DNA from 2 places in the Trinickia sp. genome. Region 1 is predicted to be linked to the other one. Evidence: riboswitches for the same ligand, from Rfam matches in the RefSeq annotation. Region 1 holds a riboswitch; the other holds the start of a gene.

The links. Region 1 has a riboswitch for cobalamin ahead of ACO1XS_RS01670 (HoxN/HupN/NixA family nickel/cobalt transporter). Riboswitches for the same ligand answer to the same signal wherever they lie in the genome.
Region 2: linked by a shared signal. The riboswitch ahead of ACO1XS_RS06655 (TonB-dependent receptor plug domain-containing protein) and the one ahead of ACO1XS_RS01670 (HoxN/HupN/NixA family nickel/cobalt transporter) in region 1 are both predicted to bind cobalamin.

What each region holds. Positions count from the first base shown of each region.
Region 1 is NZ_JBMRBK010000010.1:22,527-30,221, reverse strand. Features, by position in the region: partial or broken gene ACO1XS_RS01680 (cobaltochelatase subunit CobN) at 1-784, opposite strand, end outside; gene cobW (cobalamin biosynthesis protein CobW) at 791-1,852, opposite strand; gene ACO1XS_RS01670 (HoxN/HupN/NixA family nickel/cobalt transporter) at 1,907-3,004, opposite strand; cobalamin riboswitch at 3,172-3,451, opposite strand; gene ACO1XS_RS01665 (tetratricopeptide repeat protein) at 3,471-5,372, opposite strand; gene ACO1XS_RS01660 (DUF4019 domain-containing protein) at 5,369-5,851, opposite strand; gene ACO1XS_RS01655 (outer membrane protein assembly factor BamE) at 5,848-6,270, opposite strand; gene ACO1XS_RS01650 (YadA-like family protein) at 6,369-7,695, opposite strand, start outside.
Region 2 is NZ_JBMRBK010000024.1:163,983-171,677, reverse strand. Features, by position in the region: RNA gene ssrS (6S RNA) at 1-173, opposite strand, end outside; gene ACO1XS_RS06665 (cell division protein ZapA) at 251-565, opposite strand; gene ACO1XS_RS06660 (ATPase) at 562-930, opposite strand; cobalamin riboswitch at 1,090-1,325, shown strand; gene ACO1XS_RS06655 (TonB-dependent receptor plug domain-containing protein) at 1,428-3,347, shown strand; gene ACO1XS_RS06650 (FecCD family ABC transporter permease) at 3,411-4,412, shown strand; gene ACO1XS_RS06645 (ABC transporter ATP-binding protein) at 4,409-5,230, shown strand; gene cobT (nicotinate-nucleotide--dimethylbenzimidazole phosphoribosyltransferase) at 5,330-6,442, shown strand; gene ACO1XS_RS06635 (adenosylcobinamide-GDP ribazoletransferase) at 6,439-7,242, shown strand; gene ACO1XS_RS06630 (histidine phosphatase family protein) at 7,227-7,695, shown strand, end outside.

The DNA.
Region 1 (7,695 bases):
CGGCATCGTGTTGCTCGCAAAGCCGCCCGACCACATCGCGGCTCACCGCGTCCTTCAAGGAGGTCACCGCAATCGGTAAGGGGTTCAACTGCAGGGCCTCGAGCGCCTCGATCATTGCATCGAAAACCGCCGTATTGGCCGCCTGCAAATGCGCCCGATAAAAGAGGATGGCGACGACGGGCGCCCCGGCTTGCCAACGCGTCTGCCATTCGGCAATGCTCGGCGTGTCGTGCGAAGGATGATAGAGCGACGCGGCCGGCAATGCGGCGGGCGGCGGCGGCTCGCCTCCCCACCCGAACGCATGCCAGCCGATCGCGCGCAGGAACGCCTGCGCGTTGCCGGGGCCGCCCTCGCGCAGGTAACGCCAGAGCAGCCGCGTAAACGCGGCGTCGGCGGTACTTTTCGCGACGAGGTTCTCGTCCTCCTGCAAATCGCCCGAGAACATGACGAGCACTTGCTTGCGGCGCCGGGCCAGTTCGACGAGCCGCTCGATGCCGTACGGCCAATACGCCTCGCCGCCCAGGTGATCGACGACGATCACGCGCGCATGCTGAAGCACATCGTCGACATAGAAATCGATCGACGCCGGCTGGCGCAGATATGCCATATTGGCGAGGCGCAGGCTCGGGAAGCCGGCGCCGATCCGCTCGACCACACTCGCCAGCAACGATAGCGTCGTATCGGCAGAGCTCATGACGACGATATCGGCCGGACGCTGGTCGATTCGCACCACGCCGGCGGTATCGTCGACGAAGCCCCCAGGGACGGTTCGCAGCAAATGCATGAGGCGTCAGGCCGGTTGTAACGGCGCGGCAAGCGCGGCGTCGAATGCGCGTTGCAGCGCGGTTGCATCGAGGTCCGCGCCGATCAGCACGAAACGGCTCGCGGCAGCCTCGCCGGCCTGCCAGCGGCGGTCGAAATAACTGTCGAAGCGGCGCCCGACACCCTGGATCACGAGCCGCATCGGTGCGCCCGGCAATGCTGCGAACCCTTTGACGCGATAGATCGTATGCGTCTCGACGAGCCGCGCCAGCGCCGCAAGCGCATGCTCGCGCGAGCTCACGCTGCCCTCGACCACGACCGAGTCGAACTCGTCGTGATGGTGATCGGCATCGTCGACGGAACCGTGGTGGTCCACGCGTAGATGAATGGTCTCCTCGGACGCGGCCTGAAGGCCGAGCAGCACCTGCAAATCGAGCTCGCCCTGCTGTGCACGCACGACCTTCACATGCGACGGAATCTCTTCGCGCACCAGCGCCTCGACGGCGGCCGTCCCCGCATCGTCGAGCAGATCCGTCTTGTTGAGGACCACGAGATCGGCCGCGCACAGTTGGTCTTCGAACAGCTCGTGCAACGGCGATTCGTGGTCGAGATTGGGATCGGCCCGACGCTCGCGCTCGATGGCCAACGGGTCCGCCGCGAATTGACCGCTCGCAACGGCCGGCCCATCGACGACGGTCACGACCGCATCGACCGTGAAAGCATTCTTGATGGCGGGCCAGTTGAAGGCTTGAACGAGCGGCTTCGGCAAAGCGAGGCCCGACGTCTCGATGAGCACGTGATCGATACTGTCGCGGCGCTCGACGAGCGCTTCCATGACGGGGAAGAACTCCTCCTGCACCGTGCAGCAAAGACACCCATTGGCCAACTCATAGAGCGCGCCGGCGGCGCCGTCCTCCTCGCAGCCGATGCCGCAGCCTTTGAGGATTTCGCCATCGATGCCGAGTTCGCCGAACTCGTTGACGATGACCGCGATGCGCGCACCGCGCGCGTTTTGCAGAATATGGCGCAGCAGCGTGGTCTTGCCGCTGCCGAGAAAGCCCGTCACGACGGTGACCGGGATCTTGCGCATGGAAGTGTGCATGAGTACCTCGATATCGTTCGAAAATGTCTCGCGAGCCGAAGCTCAGGCCGACAGTGTCACGTCGATTTCGTCATAGCGCTTGAAGCGGTAGATCAACGCCGACACGGCCCAACTGAACAGAAAAATGCCGATGACGAAATAGCCGAGCAAACCGAAACGGTCGGCGGCGCTGCCGATGAAATCCCAGAAGGCACCTTTGAGCTGGAGCTTGTCCGCGGCAAGGGCGAGTGCTTCGACACTGCCGATCACGAGCGCCACCACGACGGAGACGAAGGTGATCGTCATGTTGTAGTAGATCTTGCGAATCGGCCGAACGAAGGCCCAGCGATACGCGCCCGTCATCAGAATGCCGTCGGTGGTGTCGACGAGCGACATGCCGGCCGTGAAAAGCAGCGGCAAGGCGGCGATGGACCAGACCGACATGCCGCCGGATGCCTGCGTGGCCGAAATGCCGAAGAGCGCGACTTCGGTGGCCGTATCGAAGCCCAGGCCAAACAGGAGACCGATCGGATAGAGGTGCCAACTGCGCGATGCGAGCTTGAAAAGCGGTCGGAACAGGCGCGCAAGCAGGCCTCTCCCGCCGAGCAGCAGGTCCAGGTCTTCTTCGACGATGGGCTCGCCGCGACGCGCCGCGCGAAACGTGCGCCACATCGAAAGCAGGATCGCCATATTGGCCGCAGCCAGTATCAGCAGAAAGAACGCCGACACACAGGTGCTGATGACGGCGCCGATGGACCTCAGTTGCGAGAAATGTGCCGTCAGTGTCGACGCCGTCAGCGCAACGGCAATCGACATGAGCACGACCACCGTCGAATGCCCGAGCGAGAAGAAAAAGCCCGCGCCGAGCGAGTTGCGCCGCTCCTGCAGCAGCTTGCGCGTGACATTGTCGATTGCGGCGATATGATCCGCGTCGACGGCGTGGCGAAGGCCGAACGTATAGGCAAGCAATGCGGTGCCGAGCAAAACCGGCTGACCGCGAAAAGCGACGAAGGCCCAGACCCAGGCCCCTAGATTGAACACGAGCAGCACGGCATAGATGCCTGCCACCTTGTTGCGCAACGCAGTGGAACTATCGTTGAAAAGCCCCGCGATGGACTCGAGCACGGCGGTCCCCTTATGGAGATCGAGACGGATTGACATGGACGTGCCCCGCCCTTGCGCCACCACGCGAGATATCGCACCGCTCGTTCCATTGCCCGGTGCCGGCCAACGGCGAAGCCGAACCTGATCGAAGCAGGAAAACGAGGTGCGATGACGCAATGACAGCGCGAAGCGAAGCAGTCCCGGCTGGCATGCCGCCCACCGCGGCATCCGCCTTCCCTCTGGCCGGTATCCGGGCTGACGAAAGCGCCGCTTCACCTTCCCGCGCGAGTGGTGTTGTTTCTTGCGCAGTGGTTGCCTGCATACACGGCCTTGCGTGCATGCATCGAAGCCGGCTCTGCATCGCGTTCGCGATGCGTTCGCTCACCGTTGCGGGGGCAGCACAGGTCGATCGTGCCGGCATCGTTCGCCCGGACGCGCTCCTGTTTCCCGTTTAACTGCGCACGCAGGAATGCGCGCGCGAGCACCAGATTGGCTGCGAGTGTAAGGGCGCGCTCAGCGAGCGTCAAGGACGCGCGCCGGCTCCTTGCACCGCCGGTTGCCGGGCTGCCTGTTCGAGGTCGGCCCTCAGTTCGGCCAGCGGTGCGGTCCAATCCCGATAGTTGCGCTGACGATAGAGCCTGACGCTCGGATACCACGGGCTGTCCCGCCGCTCCGTCATCCATACCCAGTGCGGGTTGACGTCGAGCAGCAACCACGTGGGCCGGCCCAATGCGGCGGCCAGATGCGCAACGGACGTGCAGACGGTCACGACCACATCGAGGTTGGCAATGAGCGCGGCCGTATCGTCGAAGCTCGCGAACTCGCTCGTTCGATCGACGACGTGCAGTCCCGCGCGTTCCATGCGCTCGACGTCCTCGGCTGCGCCGGGTTGCAAGCTATACCAATCGATACCGTCGATGCGGGAGAAGGCTTCGGCGTAGCGCTCCGGGCACACCGCGCGCACGGAATTGCGCTGATGATTGCGGCTGCCCGTCCACACGAGGCCCGCTTTCAGGCGAGCGCTCCCACCGATTTCGCCACGCCAACGTTCGACGCGGGCCGCGTCCGGTACCAGGTACGCCGCGGGTGCGGGGAGCATTTCGAGCGTGACGCCGAGCACGAGCGGCAAGCTCGCGAGCGGAAGGTGGTAGTCGAAGTGGGGCAACCGCTCGAGATCGCTGGGCAAGACCTCGACATCACAGCCTGCCAGGCTTCGCTTGAAAAGCTCGTACAGCGGACGAAAACAGCAGCAGATGACCTTCCCGCCCGCATCGCGCGCGTGTTTGACGATAGACGGCAAAAAGCGAATGAACTGGATGGCATCGCCATGTCCCTGCTCGCCCCAGACGAGCAGCGTCTTGCCCTCGAGCGCTTCGCCCTGCCAGCGTTGGCCTGGGCAAAACGCCTCCTTGCCCGCAAGCTCGGGCGATCCGCTCCAGCGCGCCTCGAAATTGATCCAGCCGTTTGCGAAGTCGCCTTGCATCAACTGCAGCATCGCGACCGAGAACTGGATCTTCGGCTCCGCGCCCGATATTTTCGCCGCGTGCACGATCGCATTGAACGCCTCGGCCCATGACTGCGACTCGCGGGCCGCATTGCTCAAGGCAAGCTGCGCCAGCGCGAAATCAGGCGCCAGCGTTGCGGCGCGCCGTGCGGCGATCAACGCCTTGTCCGGCTCGCGCAACCTCAGCCAGACATTGGCGAGGTTCGTCCATGCGAGATGATGATTGGGCTCCGCGCGAAGCGCCTGCCTCCCGACTTTCAACGCCGCGTCGTATTCGCCTCGCGTGTAATGCAGCGCCGAGAGGTTATTGCGCAGCATTGAAACGCCGGCATCGAGCGAGAGGGCATGCTCGTACGCCGCAAGCGCCGCATCGAGCGCCCCGGCCTCGTGATGCGCGAGGCCGAGCGAGAACCACGCGTGCGCGGAATCGGGGGCGAGCTCGCACCATCGAGCAGCAACGGTTGCAGCGATATCCGTCCGCCCTACCGCATGGGCAAGCGCAGTCCACTCGGCGAACCAGTCCGTTGCATCGGGCACCGCGCGGTGCGCGCGTTCGAAGCAGTCGAATGCACGATCCGTTGCCCCGGTGAGCGCCGCCAGACGTGCAGCTTCGACGCAAGCCCCGCTGTGGGCGGGCACTGCCGCCAGCACGCGATCGACCCACTCGCCCGCCTCCTGGTAGCGCCCGCACAGCCGCAGCAGCTGCGCTTGCAACGTAGCAACGTCGGCATTGTTGGGAGCAAGCTCCAGGCAATCGGAAAGCATCTCCGATGCCTCGATCAATTCGCCCGCCTCGAGATGCCGACGAATCTTCGACGCCCGCGGGCCCGCATCGAACGCCTCGGGCACCGTGCCGCTCGCCCTCGATGGCGTCGCATCGCGTGCTTCAGCGGCGCTGGAGCCGAATTGCCGATCGTTCATTTCTGGCCGACTTGCGCCTGTGCTGCAACGCCCTGACTCTGCCGCGGCTCGTAACCGGTGAAATACCATCGGCCGTCGCTGCCGAGCTGGAAGCTGACTTTTTCATAGACGACACGACCGTCTGCCAGCCATGTCGCATAGTCGACGTTCGCGTAGAGGCCGTCGGGCACCGCCTGATTATGCGAATAAGTCAGGCGGGTCACCGATGCCCATCCGCGGTGATCGACCGTGCCCAGCGCGTTGCGCGATTGCGAGAGGCCCCGTTCGAATGCATCGGCAGCGTACTTCGCGCGAACGAAAGGTGCGGTCTGCTGCCAGACCGTCGCATATCGGCCCGCATCGATTTGCTCAAGCACGCGCTGCGCGTCGCCAAGCAGTTCGTCCGCGGACGTGCCCGCCTGCGCACCATGCGCCAGCATCGACACCCCCGCGAGCACGCATGCCGCGGCTACTCTGTATCTCCCGGCGATACCCTTCATTGAACCTTCCCCGATGTGTCCGATCGATCGACGCCGTCCGCGATCTTAGCAGGTGCAAATCGTTCGCACTGCTGATCGTTCCATCGCGTCCGATTCACTCGCCCATGATCGTCGAATGCGATCTGATATTCGCATGTAAGCGTCTTGTCTTCCGTGCGGAAATGGAACAGGTAGTTCCACACACGGACATGAAAGACGCTTTCATGAAAATGCGGCGCACCGATCAACGGATAGACCTGCCCCTTCGTCATGCCGGGCTCGACCATGCGCAGGTTATCGACGTTGGGAAACGTGCCATCGGGCCACGTGGCCACGCTGTGCTCGGGAAACGAGGCGTCGGTCGACGGGCCCACGCATGCGGCGAGACCGATCAGGCACGAGAGCGCGCCGACTGTTGCCGTAACGGATCGAATATTCATTTTCTTGGCGTCCCTATGAATTCATGTTGCGGCGAACGGGAGACAGGCCAGGAGGCGGGCAACGCCGCATCCCCTCGCCCCCCATCGAGCCAGACTCATCACCATTGATATCCGGCACCGACCACGGCGCCATAGCTGCCACGCGTATTGGTCGAGACCGCCGCCTTGTAAACCCAATGGTCGTTCTCGGAAATCGTCGAAATGCCCAGCGCCTGGCCCGACTGCCCGCGATAGACGCTGCCCGCGATCGCGACCATGCTCCGGCCCGGACCCGTCGGTTGCGGCAGGCCCGCGACCGCCATCGCCGTGGCCGCGCCGCCGTCGGCATCGCGCCGATAGGAGTCGAGATTGTTGCGAATCCCGGCGATCTGATTGTCGGTATAGGCGTTGGCCTGCGACATCGCATTGTTCAACTGCTGCACGTTGACCGCGTCGGTGGCCGCTGTGCCGGCCGCTACGTTGATGATCTGTCGCGACGACGTGGTCGATCCCACGGCCACCACGTTCGTGCGCCCGCCATCGTTGCTGCCCGAACCGATCGCGGTCGATCCGTTGCCCGTCGCGCTGGCACCGACGCCGACCGCCGTGGTGCCGTTACCGGTTGCCGAGGAGTTATTGCCCACGGCCGTGCTGTTCGACCCCGAGGCGACCGAGCCCGATCCTCCCGCCGAAGAATTCGACCCGGTCGACACCGGCGGCGTCGTGCTGCCGCCGGAACCGCCCGGCGTCGACGAGAAGTTTCCGCTGTTGGTGATCAGCGTAGTCAACTGCTGCTGAACCGCCTCCAACTGCGAGACATTGACCGCATCGGTGCCGAGACGGCCCGCGGCGAGGCCGGTGATCTGGCGGCCACCGACGTTCACCTCGCCCACCGAGGATTGCGGCGTGCTCAACCCGTAGGCGATGTAACTGCTCAACGCGCCGACCGTCGTCACCGAGCCGGCACCCAATGCCACGCTATTGGCGAACGATGCGCTCGAGCCGGAGCCCAATGCCAGGGCATCGACGGCGCTGCTCGTCGCGCCGGAGCCGATAGCCACGCCGCCCGCGAAGCCGGCATTCGAGTGCGCGCCTTGTGCGATGGACTGAGCGCCGTTCGCCGTCGAACCGCTGCCGAGCGCGATGGCATCGGCCTGTCCCGAGGTCGAGGCTTCGCCAATTGCAACGCCGCCAGGAGCGTTCTGTCCCACGATTGCCCCGTTGCCCATGCCGACGCCGTTATCGCCATTGACGACGGTCGTCGGCCCGACGGCGACCGAGTCCGCTCCGATCGCCAGCGAGTCGGTCGCGGACGAGTTCGCGTGGAAATACCTCGTCGCCGAGACCGAGAACGCCTGCAGCGCGCCGGAGAGCTGTCTGACCGTCACGGCATCGTTCTGTCCCGTGCCGTCCGCCACATTCGTCAACTGCCGGTAAGTCTGGCTG
Region 2 (7,695 bases), on a different contig from region 1:
GCCTTAGCCGCTAGGCCGGCATCCTGAACCGGGAGTTCAGAATTGGTCGCAGTTAGCCGCACTTCGGGTACATCAGACAGAGTGACGCGCACACCCGTGCTGCAAATTTCCGCAACCGTGCACATGGCATTGGTTCAAGGAATTTATGACCTTGGCGAACCAGGCAGGGAAGCCGTAAAACTTGTGTAAAGCTCAACATACCGAACAGTCACAACCACCGGTGCTCGAAGCGTCGTGCCTCATGCAACGGCTACCGCGCTTCGCTTTGCTCCAGCACCGCGCCAAGCTGTTCGTTCATTTGACGCATTGTACGCCTGATTTCCTCGGCCGGGAATGCTTCCCCATGCCGGATACTTTCTTGCAGCTTGACCAGTTCCGACGCGAGCGAGAGGGCCGCCATGACTGCGATGCGATCGGTGCCGCGCACGCTGCTCACCGAGCGGACTTTCGTCATTTCGGCGTCCACGCGCGCAACGGCGTCGAGCAGTTGCGTTTCGGTTTCGGGGGAGCACGCAAGACGGTACGTCTGCCCGAGAATCGTCGCTTCGATCTGCTTCGTCGTCATGCGTTTTCTCCCTGCTGAGCCGCCGCGTTCGCCGAATTGCCGTGCGGCGCTTCGCGCTCGCCCGGTTCGGCGAGCAGATCGAGCTGGTTATCGCCTTCGTACGGGCCCTTCGTGCGCGGCAGTTTTTCGAGAATGGCGTTCAGGCGCACCTGCGCATCGTCGATCTTGGCAAGTAATGTATCGCGCTCGACTTGCAAGGCATTGCGTTCGTCGCGCAGGAGTTCGAGCTCGGCGCGGGCCGAGTCGTTTTCCGCGCGCAATTGCGCAAGCTGCTCTTCGAGCGCGTGGCGGGCCTGCTGATGGCGTTCGTTGATCGCGATCAGCCGGCCGATGTTGTGTGACAGGGTTTCGAGTTCGGTGAGCATCTGCTGCGTCCTCTAAAGACTTGCGCATTTTAGCGCGGAATACGCGAGCGTCCGATCCTTGTCTCGTTTCGAGACGTAACAACATCCTGTCGATTTGTGCCGATGTTGCCGCCCGAGACGCCAAAACGGTCGATTCTTGACGCTCAAGGGGCCCGCTCCTACACTTGCGGCACTTTGGTGCCCGCGCGTTCGTTTCCGATGCGCGCGGTTAAACGGGAAACAGGGAGCGTGCGGCGTTTCGCGCGTCAACCTGTGCTGCCCCCGCAACGGTAAGCGATGCGTCGTCCGCGTTCGTCGCGGCGAAATCGATCCGAAGCCACTGCGCGCCTTGGCGCGTGGGAAGGCGGATTCGAGAGCTCGTCAGCCCGGATACCGGCCAAAGGGGGAGCGCCGCTCCCGACGGCAACGCGATGCTGCATCGCGTGTTTCGGGGCGTGCTCATGACGGGGCGGCCTGCGGGGAAGCGGGCTGCCTGCCGACCCATGGGAATACCAACGATGTCCTTGTCCATGCCCCGCGCGGCGTGCGTTGCGTTCGCAGGCCTGCCGCTTGCCGCGCTCGCGCAATCGGCCGCCTTCGATTCACCGTCGAGTTCGTCGACGGTTTCGGCTTCAGGTTCCATCTCCACCCCCACCGCATCCGATTCGACCCTTGGCACGTTGGAGCCGATCGTCGTGACGGCGCGGCGTTCGCCGCAGGCCCTCGCCGATGCGATCCCGCAAACCACGAGTTTTACGCGGCAAGATATCGAGGATTCGACGGCGATCGATCTGCCGGGGCTGCTGTCGCTCGCGCCGGGCGCGCAGCTCATTCGTAACGGCGGGCCCGGCGGCAATGCGTCGCTGACGCTGCGCGGCGGCTCGCCGACGCAATCGCTCGTGCTGATCGACGGGGTGCGCGTCGATTCGGTCAGTCTCGCGCAGGCGCAGATCGCGCAGCTTCCGCTGTCGCAAATCGACCATGTCGAGGTCGTGAACGGGGACGTCTCAGCGCTTTATGGCTCGGGCGCGATGGGAGGCGTCGTGCAGGTCTTCACGAAAGACGGCGGCAATCATCCGCCGCGTTTTCATTTTTCGCTCGGCTACGGCAGCTATCACACGCAAACGCAGGAAGCGGGTGTCGATGGCGCATTGGACAAGGAAGGCAAGACGACCTTCAGCTTCGATGTTTCGCGCTTCAAGAACGATGGCTTTTCGTCGATCGACCCGGCGCTTGCTCCGAATGCCAATCCCAATGCGAACGGTTACCTCAACGAGACGGTGTCGGCGGCGATTCGTCATCGGTTCAGCGACACGTGGGACGCGGGCGTGCGCTTTTTTCAATCGAACGGCAACGCGAGTTTCGACAACCCGTTCGGAATGCCCGCCGATTTGAACAACCTCTATAGCAAAGTGCGCGAGGTCTCCGTATTCGCGAACAGCAAGCTGAGCGATCGGTGGACCACCCACTTCACCGTAGCGGAGGGCGACGATCGCAGTGTCGAGAAAACGAACGGCGTCTACGACAACCGCTTCGATACGAACAACCGCCAGTACACGTGGCAGAACGATTTCAAGCTGTCGCCGGACCATACGCTGCAACTCGGCTACGAGCATCTCGATCAATCGCTCGAGTCGGATATCTTCGCCGCGCCCGCGCGGCGCGTCGATTCGGCATTCGCGGGCTATACGGGCCGATTCGGCGCGAGCCGTATTCAGGCGAACGTGCGCCGCGATCAGTATTCCGATTTCGGCGGCGCGAACACCTACTACCTCGGCTACGGATACGACATCACCGAGCACTGGGGGGCGCGCTTCAGCTATGCGAGCGCGTTCCGGGCCCCGAGCTTCGACGATCTGTACTACCCCGGCAGCGGCAATCGATCGATCAGGCCCGAGCGCAGTCATGCTCTCGAGGCGGCGCTGCAGTATGCTTCCGATGCATTCGGCGTGGCGCGCCTTACCGCCTTTCAGACGAACTACAGCGACCTCATCAACTATGTGCCGACACAAGGCGGGCTCTTCTATATCGCGAAGAACGTGGGGCGCGCGAAGGTGCAGGGCCTGGAGGCATCGTGGCGCGGTCACCTCGGCAAGACCGATATCCGGGCAGCGCTCACGGTGCAAAACCCCGTCGACGAAGATGCCCACGTCGATCTGAACCGGCGTGCGCGGCACTTCGCATCGTTTGCGGCGAACCGGAGCATCGGCACATGGCGCGTCGGCGGCGAGTGGATCGCGAGCGGCGCGCGCAACGATAGCGGCACTGTCCTGGGAGGATATGGCGTCGTGAACCTCTCGGCGCGCTACCGCATCACGAAGGCCTGGTACGTGGCCGCCCAGATCGACAATCTCTTCGATAAGCACTATGAGCTCGCCTATACCTACAACACGCCGCGGCGCAGTGCGTTCATCACGCTCGGCTGGCAACAGCAGTAGCGCGCGTGCGCGCGCGAGCGGGGCGCTCATCGTGCTTTGGGCGGCTCGGCGGAGGCTCAGGCCATGAATGCGCAACGCGCGATCGCCATCTGGCTTGCGCTGGCCGCGCTGGCGGGCATCGTATTCGTCGCCGCGCTGACGCTCGGCAGTGTGAGCGTCCCGCCGCTGCGCGCGTTGGGCGCGCTTGCACATTCCGGCACGGCGGGCGCCGATACGATCGACGAAATCGTGCGCAGTCTTCGTCTGCCGCGTGCACTCGCGGGGTTCGGCTGTGGCGCTTTGCTTGCGCTGGCCGGCGCGCTGCTGCAGGTGCTGCTGCGCAATCCGCTTGCCGAACCGTACGTGCTTGGCGTATCGGGCGGCGCCGCCGTGTTCGCGATCGGCGCTTTGCTCGCGGGCGCGGCATGGTGGCTCGTCGATGCGGCTGCGTTCGCGGGGGCCTTGTTCACCATCGCGCTCGTGCTCGGCTTCGCCCGCCGTGCGCTTGCCCGCGGCGAGCCGCAAGAGGCGTCGCCGCGGCTGTTGCTCACCGGTGTCGTACTCGCCACGGGCTGGGGGGCCGGCGTCACGCTCCTGCTGACGCTGGCGCCGGACGAGCGGCTGCGGGGCATTCTCTTTTGGCTCGCGGGCGACCTCAACGGCGTGGCCAGCCCATGGCCCGCGCTGGCGGCGCTCGCGCTCGCGCTGGCCGCGGCGGCATCGGTTGCGCCGCAGCTCAATGTCCTCGCGCGCGGCGAAGCGGTGGCGTTCGCCCTAGGCGTGAACGCGGGACAGCTGCGCTTGCGCATTTATCTGGTCGCGTCGCTCGCCACCGCCGCAGCGGTGACGACGGCGGGGACCATAGGCTTCGTCGGCCTCGTGGTGCCGCACGCGTTGCGTCTCGCGTTCGGCAACGATCAGCGCATGCTCGTGCCGGCGAGCGCGCTGGCCGGGGGGCTGTTCGTCATGAGTGCCGACCTGCTCGCGCGCACGGTCGCCGCGCCGGCGCAGTTGCCGGTGGGCGTGATCACGGCATTGTTCGGCGTGCCGGTGTTTCTGTGGATGCTGGCGCGGAGGTCGCGATGAGCAGCGCGCGAATGGTCGTTTCGACGCTCGCGGCGTACGAGCTCGCGCTCGACGCAGGCGAGCGCGTCTTGCTGGCCGATTTCACGCAGACGTTCGGCGCCGGCGAGCTCTGGTGCGTGGCGGGTCCGAACGGTGCGGGCAAGACGACGCTGCTTTCGACGCTCGCGGGGCTCGTGCCGCCGGCGCGGGGGCGCGTTGCACTCGATGGTGTGCCGATCGGCGATTGGCGGCCGGGCGAGCTCGCGAAACGCCGTGCGCTGATGCCGCAAAACATGCACGACGCGTTCAGCGCAACGGTGTTCGACATCGTGCTTCTGAACCGTTTTCCGTATCTTGGCGGCTGGGGCTGGGAGACTGAGCGCGATCGCGCCGCCGCGCACGCGGCGCTCGACGCGCTTGCGCTTGCCCAACTGGCGGCACGCGACGTACGTTCGCTGTCGGGCGGCGAGCGCCAGCGCGTGGCGCTCGCCGCCGCGCTCTGTCAGGATGCGCCGCTTTTGTTGCTCGACGAGCCGCTTGCGCATCTCGACCTGCGTCATCAGATCGACTGTCTGACGTTGCTCGCGCACTGGGCCCGAGAAAGTCCGCGCACAGTCATATTTTCCTGTCACGATCTGAACCTCGCGCGTCGTTTCGCGACCCACGCGCTGCTGATGCCCGGTGACGGTACGGCGCATGCCGGGCCCGTGCGGGACGTGCTCACGCCCGAACTCGCGAGCCGCGTGTTCGGATACCCGCTCGTGCTGATCGAAGCCGACGGTCACGAGGCGCTCGTGCCCGCGCTGTGTCGACCTGAAAGGGAGTCCCCCGAACCTTGAACCCCCCAGTGAACCTGGCCGCATGTCGGCTTATGCCGATTCTTTCGCGAAATCGTTCGCCATCGGCACGATGATTTCGACCGAACCCATAGGAAAGGTATGAACGCCTCCGTTACGTTGCCCGTCGTCGAACCGCTCGACCGTTCGCTCGGCTCCGAGCTTCAACGCATCATCGACGGCAAGACCAAGCCGCCCGGCAGCCTTGGCCGGCTCGAAGCGCTCGCATGCCAGATCGGCATGATCCAGCGCACGACGCACCCCACGCTCGCGCGGCCGGCCATGATCGTCTTCGCGGGCGACCACGGCATCGCCGAGGAAGGTGTCAGCCCCTATCCACAGGCGGTCACGGCGCAGATGGTCGCGAACTTTCTCGCCGGAGGCGCGGCGATCAATGCGATCAGCTCGGTGGCCGGCTTCACGCTGGAGGTGGTCAACGCGGGCGTGGCCGCGACGCTCGACGCGTTGCCAGGGCTCGTCGATATTCCCATCGCCCGCGGCACGCGCAACTTCGCACGCGAGTGCGCCATGACGCGCGAGGCGGCGCTCGCGGCCATCGCGGCCGGCGCGCAGCGCGTGCGTCATCATGCGGCGCTCGGCACCAACGTGATCGGCTTCGGCGAGATGGGCATTGCGAATACGTCGTCCGCGGCATGCCTGATGAGCCGCCTCGCAGGCGTGCCGATCGACGAGTGCGTCGGCCGGGGCACCGGACTCAACGATGCCGGGCTTGCGCACAAGCGCCGCGTGCTCGGCGCGGCGCTGGCGCGCCACGCAGGCGCGACGCAGCCGCTCGACGCCCTGGCGGCGTTCGGCGGCTTCGAGATCGCGATGATGACCGGCGCCTATCTCGCCGCGGCCGAGGCGAAGATGACGATCCTCGTCGATGGATTCATCGCCACGGCGGCGTTTCTCGTCGCCAACGCGCTCGCGCCGGCGGTGCGCGATTATTGCGTCTTCGCGCACCTGTCGAACGAGGCGGGTCACCGGCGCATGCTCGACGCCTTCGACGCCAAGCCGCTGCTAGCCCTCGACATGCGGCTCGGCGAGGGCACGGGTGCTGCGCTTGCCTTGCCGCTCTTGCGCGCGGCGGTCGCGTTTCTCAACGAGATGGCGAGCTTCGAGTCCGCCGGTGTAGCCGGGTGCTGCGACGCCGGCCAAACAGGGCAACCCGGCGCGTCGGACCCGCTCCGCGGCGGGCGCGGCACATCGTGACGCGCCATGCCGGCGGCGAGGAGACCGAGCGCGTGCGCCGCCTCGATCCGCGTGCCGAGTGGCGCTATCTGTGCGCGGCACTGGGCTATTTCACGCGCGTGCCGGTACCGTATGGCGTCGGTGCCGCGCAAGGCGATCTGGCCGGCGCCATCCGCTACTTCCCCCTCATCGGCGCGTTGGTCGGTGCATTCGGCGCGCTCGTCTACCTGCTGGCGTGGCGCGTTTTCCCGGTGTCGCTGGCCGTACTGCTTTCGATGGCGGCGACACTGTTGGTAACGGGGGCCTTTCACGAAGACGGGCTGGCCGACTGCTGCGACGCGTTCGGCGGCGGCATGGCGCGCGAGGATGTCCTGCGAATCATGCGCGATCCGCGCATTGGTGCGTTCGGCGCGATCGCGCTCGTCATGGCTCTCGCCATCAAATGGCAGGCGCTCGCCGCGCTTCCCCCGCTCCTGGCTGCCTGGGTCATGGTGGCCGCGCATGCGGCCAGCCGGGCGCTCGCGGCGAGTCTGCTCGTCACGCTCGATTACGCGCGAGCCGAAGGCAAGGCGGGCGCTGTCGTGCGGCGCCTGTCCGTACGCGCGTACGGCCTCATCGCTGCACTCGGACTGCCTTGGCTCTTCTGGCCGGACTGGCGCGCCGGGCTTGCCGCGCTGGCCGTGGCGGCCGTGCTGCGCATGCTGATGTCGCGCTATTTCCAGCGGCGCCTCGGCGGCTATACGGGCGATTGCCTGGGCTTCGCGCAGCAAGTCTTCGAGCTGGCGATCTACCTCGTCGTTCTCGCATGGATCTCGTCCTGATCCGCCATCCGCCGCCGGCTGTCGAGCGCGGCGTCTGCTACGGGCGCACCGACGTGCCGCTCGCCGTCGACGAGCGCGAGGCGGCTGCCGCCATCTTCGCGCGGCTGGCGGCACTCGATGTCCCCCTGCCGCGCGCGCTCGTCACGAGTCCGCTCGTTCGGTGCGCCGGCGTGGCGCGTCAATTGGCGCGCCGCTTCGACTGCGCCGAGACCGCCGACGCCAGGGTCCAGGAGATCGATTTCGGCGCCTGGGAGCGTCTCAGATGGGATGCCATCGACCGTGCGGCGCTCGACGCCTGGGCTGCCGATTTGCGCCACGCGCGCACGCACGGCGGCGAAAGCGTGGCGCAATTCGGCACACGCGTGGGCGAATGGTTCGAGACCTGGAAACGGGCGAGCAAGGCCGCGGGAGCGGGGCAGCGAGGAAGCAAGGCGCCGACGATCGCGGTCACGC